Regions from separate parts of the Alteromonas fortis genome, predicted to be linked through region 2. Evidence: predicted binding sites of a transcription regulator. Region 2 holds the regulator's gene; each other region holds the start of a gene.

Region 1 (7,766 bases), 2.3 Mb from region 2:
AGACGATTTTCTAATAAAACCCTTTTCACAAGTACAGTTAAAATCTCGCATCGTTCGTGCGTGGCAAAAACGACAATTTCTTCAACAAGCGTTCAACCTTATAGAGCAAGGTGAATACAACAGTGCCATAGATCATATTGAGACACTTTTAGAAAACCCTCGCCACTACAAAGGACACTGCGAACAACTGCTAGTTGAACTCTATTGGCGTATTTCTCAACCCCAAAAAGCTCTAGATGTACTAAAAGAATATATCGAAGGTAGGCCTGTGCTATGGGCACAAATAGCAATTGGTAGAACCTATCTGCTGTTGAATGAATATGAAAAAGCGATATCCATTGCCAAGAAAACGTTAAAACGCAACCGTTTCAATGCTGATGCTCATGATATTCTTGCGCAAGCGCATCACGCCTTGGACGCAGGTGAAAAAGCCCTAGATGCGATTAGGGAAGCTATCAAGCTTTCCCCGTTTTCATTACCTCGTCATTATAAGGCTTGTGAAATTGGCCGGGAAAATGACGATTTAGTACTAGCAGCCAACTCTAGCCAAGCAATTTGGAACCTATCAAAACGCACTGTACATAAAGCAAGTTTACATTGGTGCACAATGATACGTAGTTTACTTGATGTCGCTGAATCTGCTGATGACAAAAGCCAGCGCAATAAATATCAGCAAGAAGCCTTACTCACATTACAGCGTGGTAAGTTTGATGAGCACCTATATAAAATCGACAGGGAGTTCGACGTAGAAATTTTTGGCAATATTGTAAATGCAAGGATAAGCGCGATTGATGGGAAGCTCATTGATGCAAAGCGTCATCTCAATACATCGCAAATACAGCTTGATGATAAATACGCAGAAGTACCTACAGCGTTCATTCCAGATAGCATTAACGTTATGTATAAGCTGGGAGAGTTCGACGACGCGCTGCAGTTAAGTTCTCTACTTTCATCGAGGGGTGAAGAACTCGACCAAAACAGTTCTTACATGTTAAAGACACAAGCGCAAAACGCACAAAAAAGCCTCGCTAGCTATCAGCAATTTAACCGTGAGGGCATTCAACACTACCAGCAACAAGACTTTGAACGCGCTAAAGCCTCGTTTGCCCTTGCTCAAGGTTTTGCACCTGTTAATACAGGTGTTGCACTTAACCTGCTTCAATGCCTTCTTCAAATAGCCATAAAAGAAGATAAAGCGGAAATGAAGTTAATAAACGAATGTAAGCGTTTGTTTAAGCTGATTGATGATATGACACTCAAAGCGCCATACAAAGAAAAGTACGAAAATATTCGAGATGAACTTTCTAAGTATATTGGCTTTTGATACCCAGTGACATATTAGTTCTTTTCAAAGCAACCCTACCTTTTTCTATCGCTGGTAATTCATTGCTATTAGCCTATACATCTGTGTTGTAAGCCGCGTTGGTTAACATTAAAACTTTCCCCTCTACTGCCGTAATCAATTGTGCTGTATATATATACATGATATAACGCAGTGCCATGCAGCTTATGCCAAAAAACGCTCATATCGATACTTTGGTTAAAAACACTAGGCTGTTTAACTGAGACTGGTTAAAGGAAGTAAACATCGGCGATGCATGACAGACTGATACAAAAACTTGAAATTCTTTCCGATGCGGCCAAGTACGACGCGTCTTGCGCGAGTGGTTCAGCAGGTAAACGACAAGCTGGAAAAACCGAAAAGACCGGTATAGGTTCGCTTACCGGTGGCTCGGGGATATGCCATAGCTTCACACCAGATGGAAGGTGTGTTTCGCTGCTTAAGATCCTTATGACAAACTACTGTATTTATGATTGCCATTATTGCATTAATAGAGTTTCAAGCAATGTTCAACGGGCGCGTTTTACAGTTAAAGAAACGGTAGATTTAACCCTAAATTTTTATAAGCGCAATTACATTGAGGGTTTGTTTTTAAGTTCTGGAATTGTGGGTTCGCCCGATATCACTATGGAAAGCATGGTGCGTATTGCAAAATCGCTACGTCTTGATCACGGGTTTAAAGGATATATTCACCTTAAAACTATCCCGAATGCGTCGCCAGAACTACAAGCAGAAGCGGGTCTTTATGCTGATAGACTTAGTATTAATGTGGAAATGCCTACACAGTCTTCGCTAAACAAGTATGCCCCAGAAAAAGATCTTGGCGATATTCACGGTTCGATGAATACGTTAAAAGAAAAAATTGCAGAGCATAAAGTAGACAAAACATATTCGGGCAAACGCCCTCCCCGGTTCGCACCTGGGGGGCAGTCTACGCAAATGATTATAGGTGCCGATGGGTCAAACGATAAAACCATTTTAGGCACAAGCGTTAAGCTCTACAGCGATCAGAAACTTCGACGTGTGTATTACTCAGCATTTTCCCCTATCCCTGATGCTTCGGAAGTTTTACCGCTAAAACCGGCGCCATTGATACGAGAACACCGCTTGTATCAAGCGGATTGGCTTTTACGCTTTTACGGTTTTGGCCTAGATGAAATCTTGCAAGACGACATGTTAGATATGGACTACGACCCGAAACTTTCATGGGCATTACGTAACCGTCATCTATTTCCCATTGATTTGAACAAAGCTGACAAACAAATGCTGCTACGCGTTCCCGGTCTTGGTGCGCGAACGGTACAAAAGATTTTATCTATAAGGCGTAATACAAAGCTCAACTGGATTGACCTTACTAAAATGCGGCTACCTCTTAAAAAATTGAAGCCTTTTATCAGCGTTGGAGATTACTTCCCTGATATCCATTTACTCGACAGTAATAATTTCGAGCTTCAGTTTAAACAGCCTAAACAGTTTGAGTTGTTTAACGCTTGAGTGTGTTGTTAATGCAGCTAAATTCAGCCGTAGTCTAAAAGGTAGCGTTACATGAAGACCATTACCATTACTTCAATACCTGGCTTTGATGAATGGCGGGAAGCTTCGCGAGAATGCATTGCTGAGCGCATTCCCCCTGAACATATTATTTGGCAGAGCGCACATTCTGTACAAGACGATCTGTTCGGTAGTGGTGATGAGCAATGCGAAAGAAAAAGGCCGCGAAGCAAGCTTAGTATTCCTAAACCTACACTGATGCTTTTAAAGTACGCCCTATGTCATAACGATGATAAACGATTTGCGCTTTGTTACCGGGTGTTATGGCGTGTCGTTTATGAAAATAAGCAACTTTTACAAATGAAAACTGACGACGATGTCATTCAGCTTTTCGCCATGGCGAAAGCGGTAAAACGTGATGCTTACAAAATGAGTGCTTTCCTGAGGTTCAGAGAAATAGACCTAGAGGGGCAAGAGCATTTTGTCGCCTGGTATGAACCAGAGCATTTCAGTTTAGAGATAAAGCTCAACTTCTTCCAAACCCGTTTTAAGAATATGCGGTGGTCTATATTAACGCCCTATCGTGCAGCTCATTGGGATACCGAAACCCTAGTACTAGAAGATAATCCCGATCCAAGCGTTGTACCCGATGATGACCGCATTGAAAAATACTGGTTGACCTATTACGCCAATATATTTAATCCAGCGCGTATCAAAACAGGTGCGATGTTAAATCAGATGCCTAAAAAGTATTGGAAAAATATGCCAGAGACGTCGCTGATAGACGATATGATTAAGCAATCGGACGCTCGGGCCAGAAAAATGATAAACGATGGCAATAAGCACTGAGTCAATACAAATGAGCTTGTATTAACGAGCTAACCCAAACGAATAACCATAAACGAGCTTGGCCCATAAACTCTGAGCTAGTACATCTGAGCCAAGCTTTGTTTAGCGCTGATTTGTGTAATTCTACTTTGGATTAGTATCTATTTGTAATACCAACTTAGTCTCTAAAATTTTCTATAGTGTCAATTAGGTCATCAATACTTTCTATAAGGGTTTCTCGCTGCTCGTCAGTTAGCGTGGTGAAAAGCTCAGATATTAACGCAGCGCTAACGGTCATGTTATGTGCGCTGCTTTGCTTGTAAACATCGCTTTTATAGCTATCTGAGTTTTGCATTAGAACAACCAGTTCCGTTTCAAATTTATCGTTAAATTTACGGGTTACAAATAATTTTCGCGCCGCATTTTGTATATTTCTGCGATAGGTTAACCACTCTCCTCCCGTGGGAATGAACTGAGTCGCGTAAGAGTCAACAATTTGCTTTTGTTCGCTAGTTAGCTTGCCTATGCGTTCACTGATGGTCTCCTCAATGCGCTCGACACGCTCTTTTAACCGTTCTTCTTCAGACTTTTCCAGCGCCTCTTTTCGCTCTTCTTCCTCCTCTTTGTTATCTTTTTCGAGGGCGGCAAAAAGCGTAACAACTTGTTCATCATCGAGCGTTTTGGCTATTTCTGCTAATTCAGGGCTAACTTCATTACGCACTCTTTCCCAATGCGCTCTTGCGTTTGCAAGGTGTTCATGGACAGAGTTTGAATCTAAGGTCCCTTCTTTTATTTGACGTTTAATATCGGTAAGTTGAGCTTGGTAACGTTTAAGTTCAGAGGTTTTGTGCCAGCGTAGCCAGTTTTGAAGATAGTCATCAAATTTTTCTTCTTGCTCATCTTTAAGTTCAATATAGTCGTCCATGTACCAGTAAACCCACCAATCCAGGTTGTTGTAGGCCAATTTGGAACTACATGATGCAAGAAACACAACAGAAATAAATACTAACAGTACACGCATAACTCATCCTTTTTTGTTAACTACGTCATTTGCTGCAAATTCGCTTATATAAACTCAATTAAAAAACAGACGTGGGTGGTGAAGCGTTCGCTACTCGGTCTGCTTTATTATTTTAAATTATTTAAATTCTCTACAATACAGATGTTCACTTTACGTCTTGTTACCTTAACGTTACCTTAACTGTAATACTGGTAAAAAGAAGGACTTTAATGTGTCAAAACGTGTCGCAATTTTAACCTCTGGTGGCGACGCACCAGGTATGAATGCATGTATACGTGCTGCAATTATCGCATGCCAGAAAGCTAACTATACGCTGCTTGGCTATAAGCATGGTTACAATGGACTGTTGCAACAAGAGTACATTCCCCTATCGCTTGACACTACCCACAACTTGATCCAACAAGGCGGTACCATTTTGCACAGTGCAAGGTGCAAAGAGCTTAAGCGCCAAGAAGGAATTAAAAAAGCAGCTAACAATTTGATGAAAGCAGAAATTGATACGCTTATTGTGATTGGCGGCGACGGCTCATTTCGAGGTGCAGCGGAATTAGGGAAAGAATGGGACGGCCAAATTTTAGGAATTCCCGGCACGATAGATAACGACATTAGCGGCACAGATTCAACCATCGGCTATTTTACCGCTATAGACACTGCGATGAGTTCTATCGATAAAGTTCGAGATACTGCAGATGCATTTGAGCGTATATTTCTTATAGAAGTCATGGGCAGGAACGCGGGCTTTTTAGCATTGAATGCTGCACTCTCTTCTGCAGCCGACTACGTGGTTGTACCGGAATTTTTTGAATCTGCTGAAAAAGAAATAGAGAAACTTGTTGCCCAAATAAAAGCCCAGCGCGCGTTAAAAGGACCAGTTAGTTTCATCGTCGTCGTTGCTGAAAACGTATGGCCAAATGGCTTAGCTGGCCTTACTGAGGCATTACAGAGCCACGATATCAGTGACGTCAGGCCGGTAACCTTAGGCCATGTTCAGCGTGGTGGCTCACCTGTTGCCCAAGACAGGTTGCTCGCAACGACACTTGGAGAATTCGCAATAAGTCTAGTCGGCAGTGACATTACTAACATTATGGTAGGTGAAGTAAATCAACGCCCTGTTACTGTCCCCCTTAACAAAACGTGGGAAGATACCAAACCTCTTAACGAGGCACGTGTTGACGCTATGCTTACGCTTATGAATGAGCGATACAGCAGCAACTGAATTGACGGTTAGAGGCTATAATTAGAAAACAAGAAGCGTTTACCAATCCGCATAGTTAGTTACTGAAAACCACAAACAAAAAAGGCGTTGTCTATTTCTAAACAACGCCTTAAACATTTTACTACTTGAGCTAGGTTACATTTTCATAGCCGCTTTGACTTTATCGCGGTGACTGCGGCTTACCTTAAGTTCTGTATCGTTTTGGAGTATTAAGTGGTACTCGCCACTGATGTGACTGACTAGCTTTTTAACAAAACGAATATTAGCTATGGCAGAACGGTGCACGCGAACGAAAAATTGTGGGTTTAGTTCTTGCTCAAGCTCTTTCATGGTTTTACGCATTATGTGCATGCCATCAAGCGCATGTACGCACATATAATCGCCTGCTGCATCAATCCATTGAATGTCTTGTACGTTTACACGGGTTACTTCTGAACCATCTTTGATAGCTAAAACATCAGGGTAAGGGTTCGTCTCAACCGGCTCTCCGCTAGCTAATTTACGTAGAATTTCCTCGCAATCATCACCGGTTAGTTCAGCCACTAGGCTCACCAACTTTTGAGACTGCTCATCTTGATGTTGTGTTGAGAAGTATTCACGAACCTTATCTAACGCGGCGCCAAGACGCTCATCGTCCGCTGGCTTTAACAGATAGTCTAGCGCGTGTATGTCAAAAGCTTTAATCGCATAGTTATCGTAGGCAGTTACGAAAACAATCATTGGAATTGGCTGCTTTAATTCACGAAGCTTGTGAATTACTTGAAAGCCATTCAAACCCGGCATTTGAATGTCTAAAAACACTAAGTCTGGACGATGTTGAGAAATACTGCTCACAGCTTCAAGACCGTTCTGACATTCTGCAAGAACCTGTACATCATCATGACGTTCCAACCTTGCACGAAGGCCTCTGCGCGCTAAAGGTTCGTCGTCCACTACAATGGTTTTAATCACTTGCTTTGTCATGTTATACGTCCTTAACTTCATACGGTATGCGAATTCTAACCCGCACACCGGAAGGCTGATTGTGTTCTATAGAGAATGCAAAATTACGATGATAAAGGGATTGCAAACGCTCTTTTATGTTGGCTAAGCCCACACCATTTTCACGGCTAAGGTTGCCATCTTTGATATCTGCGCCTGGGCCGTTATCAGCCACGTCCATCAATAAATCATTACCAAACGTACGTGCCGTTATGGAAATACGACCACCATTTTCCATCTTAGATATGGCATGCTTTATTGAATTTTCAATAATTGGCTGCAAGATCATACTGGGTACAAGCGCACTTTCGCACTCTTCGTCGATATCCCACTGTACATCTAACCTATCATCAAAACGCACCTTTTCTATTTCAAGATAAAGTCTTAACGCCTTTATCTCTTGACCTAACGGGACGCGTTTTATCGGGTCATTGTCTAGCGAGTAGCGCAAGAAATCACTTAAGCGCGAGACCATAGCCTCCGCCGTATCATTTTCTTTCAAAAGGATAAGGGTAGAAATAGCATTCAGCGTATTAAAAAGAAAATGCGGGTTAAGCTGATAGCGAAGCATTTTGATGTGCGCCTGGTGAGCCATGGTGCTGGCTTTAAGCGCATTTTGCTTTTCTTTTTGCAGCATCTGAAAGTTTTTGATGCCGAAGTACACACCACTCCAGCAGCCGACCATTATCAATGAGTTAATGGTGTTGGTGAAATACATATACCATTCGTCTGGGCGATACCCGTGTTTATATATTTCCCAGTAGTTAATGTTTTTCACTACTGCCCACAATAACGCTATTAGATAACACGACACTATCACTATTATGATCATGTTTAGCGGCGATTGTTTCCTTGCCCAACGATAAATGTAGCGCAGTGGAATGGTT
Region 2 (7,766 bases):
CACTTGGAGAAATACTACGTCGTTACGGCTAGTTCATATTTCTCAAAATAGTGAGCGTGTATTGGGTATATCGGCACAAGACTTACTATGCGGCGCTGTAGAGCTTGGCGATGTTCTAACTCAAGACGCTGAAAGCGACTTTACTTTTGCTATGCAGGCGCATATGGAAGGTGTGGAAACCCATTCATGCCGCCTTCAAATAGCCACCCCTACGCGAACTATTTGGGTGAGCATGATTTCTACGGCAAGCTTTCGTGAAGACGGGATGCTGTATTCAGTGCAAGCATTTCTTTTCGATACCAGCGATCAAAAATATGTTGAAGACAAACTTCACAAAACGAACCAGCGCATGCGCCTGCTATTGGAAGCCTCTGAATTAGGTACGTGGGACTGGAATTTGGCCGCTGATGTAAACCAAGTAAATAAACGTTGGTGTGATATCGTCGGCCTTGAATATGAGTATTATGATACCAGCTCTCGCTTTTTCAGGCAGTTAATTCACCCTGCGGACTATGTAAAAGTAGAAAAGCAGTTAAATGAACACATTATTGGTGAGAGCAAGGTTTTCAATACTACCTTTCGCATGAAACATACTAACGGCACGTGGGTTTGGGTTGAAACCTATGGAAAAACTGTGGAATTTAACGCTGCGGGTAAGGCTATTCGCGTTGCTGGTATTCATCGCGACATTACCCAGAGAATGGAAAGCGAACTTCATGAGAAAAAGAAAACCCAGCTACTTCAATTTATAAATAAAACCCGTGCCTCTTATCTTCAGAACAACGATTTAACCATGGCCTGCCAAACAGTATTGCCTGAGCTCATTGATATCTCGGATAGTCAGTTTGCTTTCATTGGGCAAATGAAAGGCGAAGGCGATGCCTCGAAGCTGTTTATTCATGCCATTTCTGAAATAGTGTGGGACAGCAGCAGCTTCTCGCAATACAACGAGTACAAAAAGCGGAACTTGTATTTCGATAACTTTGATAACCTTTTTGGTACCACAATTTTAACCGGTGAGGTAACGTTAAGTAATGCCTCAGGAAGTCATCCAAGCTCAAAAGGGGTACCGCAAGGGCACCCCCGCATTAGTCGTTTTTTAGGGCTACCGATTAAGGTTAAAGATAGAGTAGTGGGCATGATTGGTTTAGCCAATAAATTCGAGCCCTACGCCTTAGATGATGCAGAGTTTTTACAACCTTTATTAGACGCATTAGCAGGTCTTTTCTACGCGGTAGAGCTGGAAGAAGCGCGTGCGATAGCTGAAGAGAAGTTGCGAAAGCTGGCTATGACTGATTCGCTAACTGGGCTGTACAATCGGCGAGCTTTTGTTGATAAATGCCATCAACTCTCTGCACAAAGCAATAGAGTGAGCGTAGCGGTAATAGATATAGACCACTTTAAAAAAGTTAACGATACTTATGGGCATGATGCAGGGGACCAAGCCCTAATTTCAGTAGCCCACCTCATAGAAGAATATTATGTGGAGCCCGATATTGTTTCACGTCTTGGTGGAGAAGAGTTTGCGATAGTAGCAATTTCAGACAACAAAAAAGACGAAGAAATGCGATTTAACAAACTTCGAGAGGCTGTTGAAAAAACAGAAGTTAAATACAAGAAAGACACGATATCTGTAACAATAAGTATTGGCGCCGTTTTTGCTGAGGATAGCTTGAATCTTGACTTTAGTGGGTTACTTTCTAAAGCTGATAAACTGCTATATACGGCGAAAAAGAATGGCCGAAATCAAGTTATTCTAGAGTGATGGGAACTTAGGGCAACGCTAGAAAACACGTTTTTTACAGCCCTAAGCCCTCCAACTTTTATATACTAGGTGCTAGTCCCATACAGCTTGCATAATATGTTGTTGTTGCTGGCCAGTCAGAAAACACACCCAGTACGCCCACATCTTTTGCTAGTACATCAAGCACAGTCATAACGTCACCATCGTTATCGATTGAGCTATCAGTGCCCAAAGAACCATTAACGCTTTGGTAATACCAACCCCCACCTGTATTCAGCAATCCAGAGCGCTCTAGAGACCATGTAATAATATCAAGCCCTGCTTCTTTCGCCGCAATCGCGTATGGGGAAGGCACTATCTTTTCATTTTCAACCGTCAATAAGACCCAAATTGGTGGAGCAATTATTTGTACCCCATCTGCAACAAGTTGTTCCATAGTTGGAGTTAACAGTTCGGGATTATTAACTAATTGCTCAGCGGTGACGCCATCTTCGCCATCTGCGCTTTGGGCGCCATATCTATCGTCTAGATACACCGCTTGATTGCCGAAAGCTGGTTCATTCTCAATCCAGTATTTCACATCTGCTAAGTTAAATGACTGCGGCCAGACATTTTCTGGTTCAATGCCTGCTGCTTTGTATTCATCTATCATCTTTTGAGCATATTGTTGCTGTGTGAAACCATCAAAAGGCATTTGAACAGATGGCGTTTTAAGCTCTGGTGTCATTTTCACATTTAACTTTTTGAACAGTTCTATACTTTCTGCGTGTGTTAACAGGGTACCTTTTGATGAATATAAGTCTGTGCGCCAGTTTGCTGTACCATCTAAATACTCATCTACATTGGTTGCATTTGGGTTCGCTGCGTCCATTTTACCTTTTAGCGTTTTGAATTCTGCGAGTGTTATATCGCTGGTGCAGCACTGCGCTTGGGCGGCAATGCCATTTTCAGGGTCGGCCGGTGTAAAGGGTACAGAGCAATTATCAGCCAAATCGGTAGAGAGTATATTCGTTGTAGTATGCAAGTCACACTGCGAATGCCTGCACACTAAAGCTTTATCTTTAGTAAATGTAACGTCACACTCTACTATCCCTGCGCCAAGTTTTGCCGCTGATTCGTAGGCTTCTTTCGTGTGCTCCGGGAACTGCAGTGACGCTCCACGGTGCCCAATTGAAAAATCTGTTTTATAAAACGGGCCTTCACTACATTGTTGTAGTGCAGTCTTTAGCTCTCCATCATCCATATCCTCTACAAGAAAAGATGGGCGCGCCCCTATCTGTATATTCGGGGCCTCTCCAGCCGGTACTTGAACGATAACAGGAACTTCAACTGTTTCGACCACGGTTACTGTGTTTTCGACAACTACCTGTTTTTCTAGCTCAACGACTTCTACAGAGTCGTCATCACACGCTGCTAAGCTTAGAGTGACGACTAATACCGTAAGTATTTTTTTAATTAGTTTCATAAATTTTCCATTGTAATTAATGAATTAAGTTTTATTTGTAGGGTAATTAACATCTGCCCAAAATTACGCTAAGCGTTGAGCGTGTCAGTTTCGTGATAATGGGGTTACGAATCGGCTACATTTTTTATAGGAAATAAAGAATGTTAAAGGCACCTCGAGCTTTTCTCACAAGGCTTACTACTTGTTATTTGTTTTTAGGTGTATATACTTACAGGAACTGTATGAACAGACAGGTCTTTTATGCGCCCACTCACAGCTCGACAAACTGAAGTTTTAGAACTTATTAAAACAACCATGCTAGAAACGGGAATGCCGCCTACGCGTGCGGAAATTGCTCGTCAACTTGGTTTTCGTTCTGCCAACGCAGCAGAAGAACATTTGAAGGCATTGGCGCGTAAGGGCGTAATTGAAATTTTGCCTGGTACCTCTCGTGGTATTAAGCTCAATATCCCCCTTGAGGACACTGCACCAGAAGAAGAAGGCCTGCCCCTAATCGGGCGCGTGGCGGCTGGTGAGCCAATTTTGGCGCAAGAGCATGTAGAATCGCACTACAAGGTCGACCCTGCTTTGTTTCAGCCTCAGGCAGACTTTTTACTTCGTGTAAACGGCATGAGTATGAAGGACATCGGTATCTTGGATGGCGATCTTCTTGCTGTGCATCGCACGACTGATGTCCACAACGGTCAGGTAGTTGTAGCGCGGGTGGATGAAGACGTTACGGTTAAGCGTTTAGAAAAGCGCGGTCGTGAAGTATTACTTCATGCTGAAAACGAAGAGTTTTCGCCAATTAAAGTAGACCTTGCTAATGAGCCTTTTGCTATAGAAGGTATTGCCGTGGGTGTTATAAGAAACGCCGACTGGATGTAAGGTTTTAGCATCTTCAATCAAAAGCGGCGTATTAGCCGCTTTTTTTATGTCTTTTAGTACCAAATTTTAGTTAAATTTCTTAGTTTAGCGTTTATTGGTATGTTTCAAAATTATGAAATCTGGCATCACCGTTGTATGAAAGATATGCGCTATTTGGCCCGAGTATAGAGTGGCTAAAGCACATTTATTATTTGAAAATTTGTTTGAAAAACACGAGAAGCGATGTGTTAATTGTTGATTTTGTGACTAAATAAAGCTTCATCCTCATCAGCTCCCCGTTCAAAATGCGCGTTTGATCTTTTAAGCGCCGTCAGCACGCCTTATACCCACTCTACCAAAATTGTAACGCAACCCTGCTACATGAAATGATTAAAAATTAACCTCTTCATTAAATTTTTAATAGAAAAGACTAGACGGCACGGCATTATTGCGCAATTCTTATACAGAGGTTAACAAAATAATAACAGTGGCTCTAAATTTGTTTTACAAGTTGAGGTGATGGGTCAATCGTTCGCAAACCATTTGGTAGGGCAGTGCGCAAAATAATCAGCGTTTTTGGTCTTGCTATTACGGAGGTGCTGAGTGAAACAACTAACGACCGTTTTCGCAAAGTGGTGTTCAACAATACCGTTTTTGCTTTTTTCCCCGTTACTTCTTGCGCAAGAAGTTAGTGAAGAAGTCTCTTCTCTTAATTTAAGACGCGGTGCCACCGACATCAGCGGGCAGGTTTATGATCTGCATATGCTGATGTTCTTTATATGCGTAGGGATTGCGGTAGTCGTCTTTGGGGTGATGTTTGCCTCAATGTATCTTCATCGGAAGTCTCGTGGCGCTAAGCCCGCTAACTTTCACGAAAATGTGAAGGTTGAAATAGCATGGACCGTTGTTCCTTTTCTTATTCTAATTTTTATGGCTGTGCCGGCGGCGAACACGCTTATTGCAATGGAAGACACGTCTGAGCCTGACATGACAGTGTTAGTCACGGGCTCTCAGTGGAAATGGCACTACAAGTACATGGACAGCGACGTGGAATTTTACTCACTGCTTGCAACTCAGCGTGAGCAAATAGAGAACAAATTTCAAAAAACCGACAATTACTTGCTTGAAGTTGACCGTCCGTTAGTCATTCCAACTGGGAAAAAAGTACGTTTTCTTATTACCTCTGACGACGTTATCCATTCGTGGTGGGTTCCAGATTTTGCCGTTAAAAAAGATGCAAACCCAGGCTTTATTAACGAGTCATGGGCCAAGGTCAATGAGCCGGGCATTTATCGCGGGCAGTGCGCAGAACTTTGCGGAAAAGACCATGGCTACATGCCAGTAGTGGTTATCGCTAAAGAGCCAGCAGAATTTGATAAATGGATGGGCGAACAAGAAGAAATTGTTCGCAAAGCCAAAGAAGAAGAGCAACGCCTACTTTCTATGAATATGTCCATGGATGAATTGATGAAAGAAGGCGAGCGCGTTTACAACGCCACGTGTGCAGCGTGCCATATGCCAAATGGTGAGGGTTTACCAGGTGTATTTCCAGCACTTAAAGGCAGCAAGATGGCGTTAGAAGATCAGCAAGGTCACATCGACATTGTCCTACATGGTAAGGCGGGTACAGCTATGCAGGCGTTTAGCAAAATGCTGAGCCTTAAAGAAATTGCTGCGGTTGTCACTTACGAGCGCAATGCGTGGGGCAATAACACTGGCGATATGGTTCAAGCCAAAGACGTTAATGCAGTGGCAAACGGAAACTAGGAGCAGACAAATGAGCAAAGCAACTGAAGTTATTTCGCCAGATACCTCTGCGCCTCATGTTGGCCAAGTGCATGGCGATCACCTACATGATGACCATGAGCATCACGACCATATTCCTAAAGGAATAACGCGCTGGCTGTTTACCACTAACCATAAAGACATAGGCACACTGTATCTGTGGTTTGCCTTCATAATGTTTTTGGTTGGCGGCGCAATGGCCATGGTTATTCGCGCTGAACTATTCCAACCTGGCCTTCAAATTGTTGAGCCTAACTTTTTTAACCAAATGACCACTGTGCACGGGCTTATCATGGTATTTGGTGCCGTGATGCCAGCCTTTACAGGGCTCGCGAACTGGCTTATTCCAATGATGATTGGCGCCCCAGATATGGCATTGCCGCGCATGAATAACTGGAGCTTTTGGATTTTACCCGGCGCCTTTTTGATTCTGCTTAGCTCGCTATTTATGGAAGGTGGTGGCCCTGCCTTTGGTTGGACTTTCTATGCGCCGCTCTCAACAACCTATAGTGGCGATTCAACCGCGCTGTTCGTGTTCTCTGTTCACATTATGGGTATCTCATCCATTATGGGTGCGATTAACGTGATAGTGACTATTTTCAATATGCGTGCGCCAGGCATGACTTGGATGAAAATGCCGCTATTCGTGTGGACGTGGCTTATCACTGCATTTTTGCTTATTGCCGTTATGCCAGTACTCGCCGGTGCAGTGACCATGGTATTAACAGACAAGTTCTTCGGAACCAGTTTCTTTGATGCCGCAGGTGGTGGCGACCCAGTTATGTTCCAGCACATTTTCTGGTTCTTCGGGCACCCCGAGGTCTACATTATGATTTTGCCCGCTTTCGGCATTATCTCGCAAATTGTACCTACCTTTTCTAGAAAGCAGCTATTTGGTTATGCCTCTATGGTGTACGCCACGGCGTCTATCGCTCTACTTTCTTTTGTAGTGTGGGCTCATCATATGTTTACCACGGGCATGCCGGTGTACATGGAAATGTTCTTTATGTTTGCCACCATGCTTATCTCTGTGCCCACTGGGGTTAAGGTGTTTAACTGGGTAGCGACAATGTGGCGTGGTTCACTAAGCTTTGAAATGCCAATGATGTTCGCTATTGCCTTCATTGTTCTGTTTACCATCGGTGGGCTATCAGGACTAATGCTGGCGATAACACCCGTGGATTTCCAATATCACGATACCTATTTTGTAGTGGCTCACTTTCACTATGTTCTGGTAACTGGGGCGGTCTTTTCAATAATGGCGGCCGTTTATTACTGGCTGCCTAAATGGACAGGCAAAATGTACGACACTACTTTGGCTAAATGGCATTTCTGGTGCTCTTTAGTATCGGTAAATGTGTTGTTCTTCCCTATGCACTTTGTTGGTTTAGCGGGTATGCCACGTCGTATTCCTGACTATGCATTACAGTTCGCTGATTTCAATAAATGGATAAGCTTGGGGGGCTTCGCTTTCGGTTTATCTCAGCTTATCTTCCTTGCCCTGCTTATTAAAGCGTGTAAAAAGCAAGGTGAAGCGGTATCGGCGCAAGTTTGGGATGGCGCTGAAGGGTTGGAGTGGGAAATTCCATCCCCTGCTCCTTATCACACGTTTGAAACGCCGCCTGTCGTGAAGTAACGATAGGTGGGGTTTGTGAATTAGCCATTCTTGTAAAGCGCTAGGCAGTAACGGTAAGGATGGTATTCACATATTGCTGACGGTGAAGTAGGTAAGCGGCTATACAAGCGTTTACCAAGCTTCACTTTTGAAGTTACCCGGAGGTTGCGTGATGTCACAGCAAAGTGCAAATAACAAAATGGTTATCAAGCTTGTTGCTATTGTCATTGGCATGTTTGGCTTTGGCTTCGCCTTGGTTCCTTTGTATGACGTATTTTGTGACGTAGCGGGCATTAATGGCAAAACCGAGA
Region 3 (7,766 bases), 4.5 Mb from region 2:
GTATCTGCCCGACAAATCATATCGAAAACCTGTTTGTCATCCCCAAGCTTAGTAATAAATGGAATACTGGTTTCAACCGGATACTGCTTGTTAATAAGCGAAAATGCTCGACGAATAGCGCTTAACATCCCAAGCGCTAGTACATCCACTTTTAGCAGGCCCAAGGTTTCAATGTCATCCTTATCCCATTGAATGATGGTGCGGTCTTCCATTGCGGCATTTTCAACGGGGACAAGATCGTAAAGCGGACCTGCGCTAATAACAAAACCACCCACATGCTGCGACAAATGTCGGGGTGTACCCAGTAAAGCTTCGGTAAGATTAATTAACTGCTGTACCCTAGGCTCTTCAGGATTTAGCCCAAGCCCTGCCAGCTGAGACTTCCACGGAATAACGCTGTCTCGGCGATTGATTTGTTTAACTACAAAATCAAGTTGTGACTCGCTAAAACCAAGCGCTTTACCCACATCTTTAAACGCTGATTTAAAGCGGTAGCAAATAACGGTAGCCGCGATAGCGGTTCTTTCTCTGCCGTATTTTTGATAAATGTATTGAATGATCTCTTCACGGCGCTGATGCTCGAAATCCACATCAATATCGGGCGGTTCATTACGTTCTTTAGATATGAAACGCTCGAATAGTACACTTATTTGCCTTGGATCTACGGCTGTTATCTCTAGGCAATAGCACACCACAGAGTTAGCCGCAGAGCCTCGCCCTTGATACAAAATGCGCTGCCGCTTGGCAAACTGAACAATATCGTAAATGGTTAAAAAGAAATACTCGTATTCTTGCTCGGCAATAAGTGTCAGTTCTTTTTCTATAATTTTGCGGATTTCAGAGGTTATACCTTCTGGAAAGCGCACTTTAATACCAGCTTCTACGCGCTCCCGTAAATACGATGTAGGCGTATACCCTTCTGGCACCAGTTCCGAAGGATAGTGATAGCGCAATTCTTCTAAAGAAAACGTGAATACCTGGGCTAGGGCATTGGTATTGGCTATCCATTTCTCAGGATAGAGCTTTTTTATTTTTTGTATGGTGCGCAGACTACGCTCTGCGTTACTCAACGCTTCCCGACCTATTTTATCTACACTGGTATGCTGTTGTGTGGCATGTAAAACATGTTGAAGTGGTAGCCTGTCAGCGTGATGCATGAGTACACCTGTACAGGCAATAACCGGAAAGGGATAGGTAGACTGTAAATGATTGTAGTGCGCAAACCTCTGATGATCTCGTCCGTCTAATAGACGCTGAGCACCAATATAGGCATCGATGCCGGGATGCTTTTGCAGCCACTCAGCCCAATGCTTGTCGTGGGCTTCTTTTCCGCTTGGTAGCCAAATAAATTTGCAGTGGCGAATGGTACGCAAATCCCACTCGGCCAGTTGGTATTCTCCTTTTGCGGAGCGACGCCTGGCGTTAGTTATAATTCGGCACAGTTCGCTGTAGGCTGCTTTGTTCGGGCACAACAGCACAAAAGATAAAGTGTCATCAAATACAAAGTAACTGCCAACAATAAGCTTAATAGGCAGGCCTTGGTGGGTTATTTCATCGAAAGCCCTTACTACTCCCGCTACTGAGCACTCATCTGTAATGGCAAGCGCGTCATAGCCAAGAAAAGAAGCCGTGGTCACAAGCTCTGCGGGAGAAGAGGCGCCGCAAAGAAAGCTATAGTTACTTTGGCAAAAGAGTTCGCTGTATTTCATGATTTAGCTTTTACCTTTTCTTTAACCGCATGCGGCTAACAAAAAAGGCCCTGTACCCACCAGCGGCTCTCTTCGTCTTTAAATACTAAAAGCCTTACACATTGCTCAGTCTGGGCGATGAAATAATCTCGCTTTATTGGGCTGTCATGCCACCACTCGCTGTGTAATCGCACGGGACCAAAGCAAATTTGGGTAGCCTGAATAAGCGGTTTAGGTGTATCAAAGATGAAGGTGGGCGTAATGTCACTGCTATAATCGTAATTACCGGTGCTCGGCTCTGTCACCGTCATGTACTCAAACTGATGGCTGTCGGCAGCGCGAGGTTGGAACGTACTGTTATCGCCTAGCTTGGCATTTAAGCGGCCAATCAATTGTTTTTGTGCAACGTCATTAAACCTATCGCTAAAAAAGTCGCCATTCTGCGAATCTATTTCTTCAAACTGCTGACAGGTAAGCGCAATGGCTGTGGCTGGCTCGGGTAACTCTAGGTTCTCAGTTTTAAGGCTAAACAGCGGTAGCCAACTTTGTACTGAGGACTGTGGAAGTGCCGATTGAATATTAATCTCCATTACAGGGGCTTCTCTGAAATGAATGTGCACGTTAATGCTCGATGTATACAAGTTCCTGGCCCGTAAATAGTGAGACAAATGCTCAAACTGCTGCGTGACAAAAGGCGTTAGGTGCTGTGTGTTTTCAATATCAAAAGGCAATAAAGTAAAGTTATCAAAGTGCTCTAAAGGCCTAAATAGCGTAACGCGAGGGAAGGTTTCTCCTCTGAGCGCCGTAAGATACATAATGGTGTTATTGTCGAAGCGCCGCCCCAGCTCTTGTACCGGCATGGCCAATAGCTGTTGTACACGGGTAACACCCACCCTTGCCAAGGCGTCAATGACTTTAGGTGACAAAGCAGTAATAGAAAGCGGGCACGTACTTAGTACTTTCTTTATGTCATTTTGCGTATGTAAATAGGTGTTATGTTTATGAAGGGCTAATACCTTTGCAGCCTCAATTGTCCATGCGCTAGCAAAATGATAACGAATGTCTGCCTCTGCAAGTGCTTGAGTTAGGGTTTTCCACAGTGGTTTATGCCCGCCATAGTAATGGGTTAGGTTATCTAGCCTTACTGCCAGACCATTTACGCTATTCGAATGAATGTGGCAGTCTAGTACGATGTCAGAAGCCAGAGGATACAGCCTATGGGCTAGCTGCATCAGCATATGCTTTTCGGCTTCTTCACTGAAAGGCAGAATATGCACGTAGGGGCACAGCGCCGCGGCTTGGGCAAGCCCATGACCAATTTCAATGCCCTCTTTTTTCGCAATATCATTACATTGCGTAATTTTGTTCGTTTTGCTGCAATACACAGCAATAGGTGTATTCGACGGTAATGACGAAGAATTTCCGTTAGATTCGTCTTCAGGTTCGTTTCTAGACCCTTTCCTGTGCGCATGTGTACTTGTAGCCGCTTTGAAGTGGCTGTCTAAAGTAAGTTGATAGCAGTAAATATAGGCCCACAGCATTATTAGCTCACAGAATGTAAAGCCTGATCGGAAAGCGTGTTATGTGCCATGGCCCATTTAATGGCGTGATTGTCAGGGGTCCACCGATGAGAAATAACAATGTTATCTTTTGGCCACCCATGACGTTGTTTGCGTATATTAACCGACAAGGCGTGGGGTTTGCCAAATAGCGCAATATCTAAAGTAATGGGCAATGAGTTGTCGTTTTGGCTTGGTGTACTGGTTTGTAAACCACCCTGTAAGCTTGTTTTTGGATAATTTAATGATGGTGCCTGCTGTTGCGGTGGAGTATACAGCAAGCACAGTGCATCATTATGCGTTGCCGCTACCTGCAGGCGTCGCGCTTCTTTTTGATTTACAGCATTACTCCACAGCACTACGCAGTGGCAAGCCGTACTTTTCAAACATTGCTCTGCTGCCCACAATGACTCTTGTTCTTCACTTGTTTTTACTACCAGTACCTGTTGCGCTTTAAGCCCCAAATTTTCTAACCACGGGGACTGTAGTAGCCCGGGAGGGTTAATAAACACCACCAGTTTGTGCATGCGATGCTGACAAATAACCCGTTTAAAGAGTGAAAGCTCACCCACGCCGGTTAGTGAGGAAATACGTACAAGCCCCGTAGAAGCCACGCCCCCGTTAAGCGCATTATCCAGACACGGAAAACCCAGCGAAAACTTAGCTTCACTTTGCTTTTGATCTCTGGCCCGCCAAATATGGGGATGCTTGTTAAGTACGGATAACGACTTTTTCATGGCACTCAAAATAAACTGTATTTTTATACAGTATTATAGGCCAGCAATAACCCTTTTCAAGATAAAAGGTTTTCGTCTTGTTGTTTTAACTGCTAACTTACTGATTAGTTTGGAAAGGTAAAAAGATTAAACTTTTAAAAGAGTAGTGATATAGACGAGGGTCGCCAATCCTAACAACACAGTAAAGCGGGCGACCCTAACGCGTAATTAGCACTTTATCGGCGCTAACATGGGGATAAGAGTAAGAGGCTACTCTTGTGATGACGGTTCTTTTTGTGATTTTGCTGCAGTACCGTTTACGGTTGCTGTAACGGTTTGGCAAAAAGCAATAAATCCGTCTGCGGTATTTTTTGCCCATACCATGCGAACGTTGCTAGGTAGAGCCTTCACCACTTCACGAATCTCCTCAAGCGTCACTTCTTCATTCTGTAATGCCTTATTTAAAGATTCTTCAAGGGACATACCTTTTTCACAACAAGCCATAATAATGGTTGAAAAGTTGCGCATAAGCGGGTGCAGCGCATTGTATTGAGTTTGGTCAATAAGACGGCTTTTATAGGCACTTTCAATACGCGCGGTAAGGTTTTTTTCCAACGCATCTGTAACAAGAACAAGATTGCGATAAGCATACGTAACCTTGTTACTGGTCTGTTTATTCGAGTGGCGCAACAGCGCCAGCTCTTTTTGCAAATTCTGCGCTCGCAGCACAAAGTAAATTAAAAACAGGATAAGTAATCCTATAACTCCAAATGCAACGATCATGTTTATTTTGCCTTTTGTTCTTCTATAAACGTGTTGATATTTTGTTCCAATATGAAAAGTGGAACTGAGCCATTTTCTAACACCGCGCGGTGGAATTTGCGCACGTCAAAACGCTCACCTAAAGCAGTCTCTGCTTTTTCGCGAAGGCCTTTTATTTTGATTTCACCAATTTTGTATGACAGCGCTTGCGCTGGCCAAGAGATATAGCGGTCTATTTCCGTATTAACGTTGTGTTCTGAAAGCGCAGTGTTTTCCATCATATAGTCCACCGCTTGCTGACGGCTCCAACCCATTGTATGCATACCGGTATCGACCACTAAGCGACACGCACGCCACATTTCGTAGCTTAAGCGACCGAAGTTGTCGTACGGCGTTTCATAAATACCTGCTTCAATACCTAAAAACTCAGAGTACAGACCCCAGCCTTCACCAAACGCTGAAATATAGGTGTTACGGCGTACCATGGGCAAGTCTTCAAGCTCTGCGGCCAACGAAATTTGTAGGTGGTGGCCAGGTACTGCTTCGTGTAAGGTCAGTGCAGGCAATGCATACAAAGGGCGCTTATCAAGGGCATAAGTGTTTACCCAGTAATATCCTGGCTGGTCATCGCGGCTAGGGTGAATGTAACGGCCTGTTGTGTATTTGGGCGCGATAGCGTCTGGTACAGGCGCTACGCCATAAGGCGTTCTTGGCAGATACTCAAAAAGCGAAGGAAGCTTTGCGTCCATTTTCTTTGCAATAAACGACGCTTCTTTTAGTAAATCTTCAGCGCTGGTGGCATAGAATTGAGGATCTTCGCGTAAAAACGCAATGAATTCGTTAATGTCGCCATCAAAGCCAAGCTCATCCACAATTTGCTGCATTTGTGCGCGAATGCGTTTTACTTCAGACAAACCTAAATCATGGATTTCCTGAGGCGTCATATCTGTGGTGGTGTAATGCTTGGCTCTATTGGCGTAATACGCCACGCCATCAGGCCAGTTGTTTGCGGCAATATCTTCACGGGCATTAGGAATGTATTCCTCTACCATAAAGTCGTAAAACATTTGATACGCAGGCAGCACACTGTTGTTTATTGCTGCTTTGCCTTTCTCTGTAAGCGCTGCCTTTTGCTCGGCAGTAAAGTACTCAGGGAAACGAGCAAACGGAGAATAAAAACCACTGTCCACTGCATTTTCAACAATATACGACGCAACTGAGTCTTCAAACCCTTTCAGCACGACTTTCGGCTGTGTGTAGCCTTCTTTTAATGCCTGCTTCATATAAGTAATTTGCTGGTCAAAATAAGGCTTAAGCGCGTTTAAGCGGCTAATGTATGCTTGATAGTCTTCTACGCGCTTAAATGTAGATAAGTTAGGAAGCGAGGCCATAGCACCATGAAAGCCATATTCTGAGTTAATAGGCACCAAGTGCGCACGATAGGTATACTCATCCACATAGTTGGCTAAACGGTATTGCTGCATTAGCAAAGCAATATAAGCGTCAGTAGAGATAGAGTTTTTTTCGTACTGACTTAAGGCCTTTTGAAACGCACGCCATCGTTCATTTTGTGCTTTAAGTGCTTCGGGCGAAATATCAGGTAGCACATGGGCCAAAGAACTATCGCCTTGGCGAGAGGCTAAAAGAGGGGAAACCGAAAGCTCATACTGCCAAATGTCATCAAGTAGTTGGTATAAGCTTTCATCATCAAGGCTTTTTGCAGGTGAACTAACGCTGCAAATAAATAGTAATGCTGCTAACAGATAGCGATACATAAGGGTCTCCGGTAACCTTCACCGGTTTGACGCCGGTGGCTACTCTTTCGTTGGTGTATATATTGGGCTAGGGAAAGCAGTTACTTTATCAGATTTATTTTCTAATTTAGTAATTTTGGCTGTTCCTTTTTTATTTACGGCGTCAATGCGTAAAACGTTGTGCATAGGAATATAAGTTTTTGTTACTTCTGAAAATTCAGCTTTTAACCTTTCATGGCTAGGATCTACAACAACGCTTGTGTGGGTATCCCACACAAAGTCACCTATCTCAATAAAGCCAAATAAAGCACCTTGTATAAGGTTTTTCACATATAACTCATAGCGTTCACCATTACTGATAAATTGAACGCGGTAAAGAATATCGTCTTTCGACATGGATGCTGCTCTTCACTAAAAAACATAAGAATCTCCGGAAACTGAGCCGGAATGTGGCTAACAATTTTACCTTGCTACTAAAATGCGAGCAACGGTAGGAAACCCATGGTAAACGTAAGCAGTTTAATGGTATTTCGCCTATTAACTGCGTTACCATGATGCACACTTAGTTATACGGTGAAATTAAAATGATAAAAAAACTACTGATAGGTAGTGCGATGACGGCAATGACCTTTGCTGCCACTGCGCATAACCACGCATCGACAGACAATGCTTTTAACCCTGATACACAGCGAATTAAATCACACCTGTTTTTCTTAGCCGATGATTTGCTTGAAGGTCGTGATACGGGCTCTCGCGGCCATGAAATTGCGGCGCTTTACATTGCTACCGAATTTGCCAAATATGGCTTAAAGCCGGCAGGTACAGATGGTTACGTACAAAACGTATCGTTTCGTAAAGCCAACCTAGTTCAAGAGTCTCCTAAGTTTACCTTCACCCAAAACGGCGAGACCATCGATTTTGATTATCCGAAAGAGTATTTAGCTAGCCCGAGTTTGCTCAGCACTGAGGCCAATGTAAAAGGTGAAATGGTATTCGTAGGTTACGGTATTGTGGCTGATGAGTTATCTCACAACGATTACAAAGACCTAGATGTAGAAGGTAAAATTGTTGTGGCGCTAGCGGGTAAGCCAAGTGACTTTCCATCAGAAGAGGGCGCTCACTTTGCGTCTGGCTATCAAAAGCAAAAGTATGCGGTAGACAATGGTGCTATTGGCATGATCACTATCACTACACCTAAAAATGAAAAAGTACGCCCTTATCAAAGCCGTTTGAACTATATTCATACGCCGCGTATGGCCTGGTTAGATGATAGCGGCGAGCCTGCTA

The links. Region 2 encodes LexA, which represses DNA repair genes until DNA is damaged. Its sites were predicted from a motif close to TACTGTATNNNNATACAGTA; they were not measured.
Region 1: the regulator LexA is predicted to act here: its motif matches at 1,467-1,486, upstream of PCAR9_RS09770 (putative DNA modification/repair radical SAM protein).
Region 3: the regulator LexA is predicted to act here: its motif matches at 3,998-4,017, upstream of PCAR9_RS00205 (recombinase RecA).

What each region holds. Positions count from the first base shown of each region.
Region 1 is NZ_LR812090.1:2,266,073-2,273,838, reverse strand. Features, by position in the region: gene PCAR9_RS09775 (response regulator) at 1-1,324, shown strand, start outside; gene PCAR9_RS09770 (putative DNA modification/repair radical SAM protein) at 1,595-2,836, shown strand; gene PCAR9_RS09765 (TIGR03915 family putative DNA repair protein) at 2,888-3,682, shown strand; gene PCAR9_RS09760 (DUF6279 family lipoprotein) at 3,840-4,682, opposite strand; gene PCAR9_RS09755 (ATP-dependent 6-phosphofructokinase) at 4,894-5,898, shown strand; gene PCAR9_RS09750 (LytR/AlgR family response regulator transcription factor) at 6,034-6,861, opposite strand; gene PCAR9_RS09745 (sensor histidine kinase) at 6,863-7,766, opposite strand, start outside.
Region 2 is NZ_LR812090.1:4,575,576-4,583,341, reverse strand. Features, by position in the region: gene PCAR9_RS19655 (sensor domain-containing diguanylate cyclase) at 1-1,765, shown strand, start outside; gene PCAR9_RS19650 (glycerophosphodiester phosphodiesterase family protein) at 1,824-3,209, opposite strand; gene lexA (transcriptional repressor LexA) at 3,450-4,076, shown strand; gene coxB (cytochrome c oxidase subunit II) at 4,659-5,822, shown strand; gene ctaD (cytochrome c oxidase subunit I) at 5,833-7,476, shown strand; gene PCAR9_RS19630 (cytochrome c oxidase assembly protein) at 7,628-7,766, shown strand, end outside.
Region 3 is NZ_LR812090.1:43,498-51,263, forward strand. Features, by position in the region: gene PCAR9_RS00195 (error-prone DNA polymerase) at 1-1,709, opposite strand, end outside; gene PCAR9_RS00200 (Y-family DNA polymerase) at 1,745-3,229, opposite strand; gene PCAR9_RS00205 (recombinase RecA) at 3,232-3,984, opposite strand; gene PCAR9_RS00210 (hypothetical protein) at 4,234-4,746, opposite strand; gene PCAR9_RS00215 (DUF885 domain-containing protein) at 4,749-6,500, opposite strand; gene PCAR9_RS00220 (DUF1820 family protein) at 6,540-6,875, opposite strand; gene PCAR9_RS00225 (M28 family metallopeptidase) at 7,064-7,766, shown strand, end outside.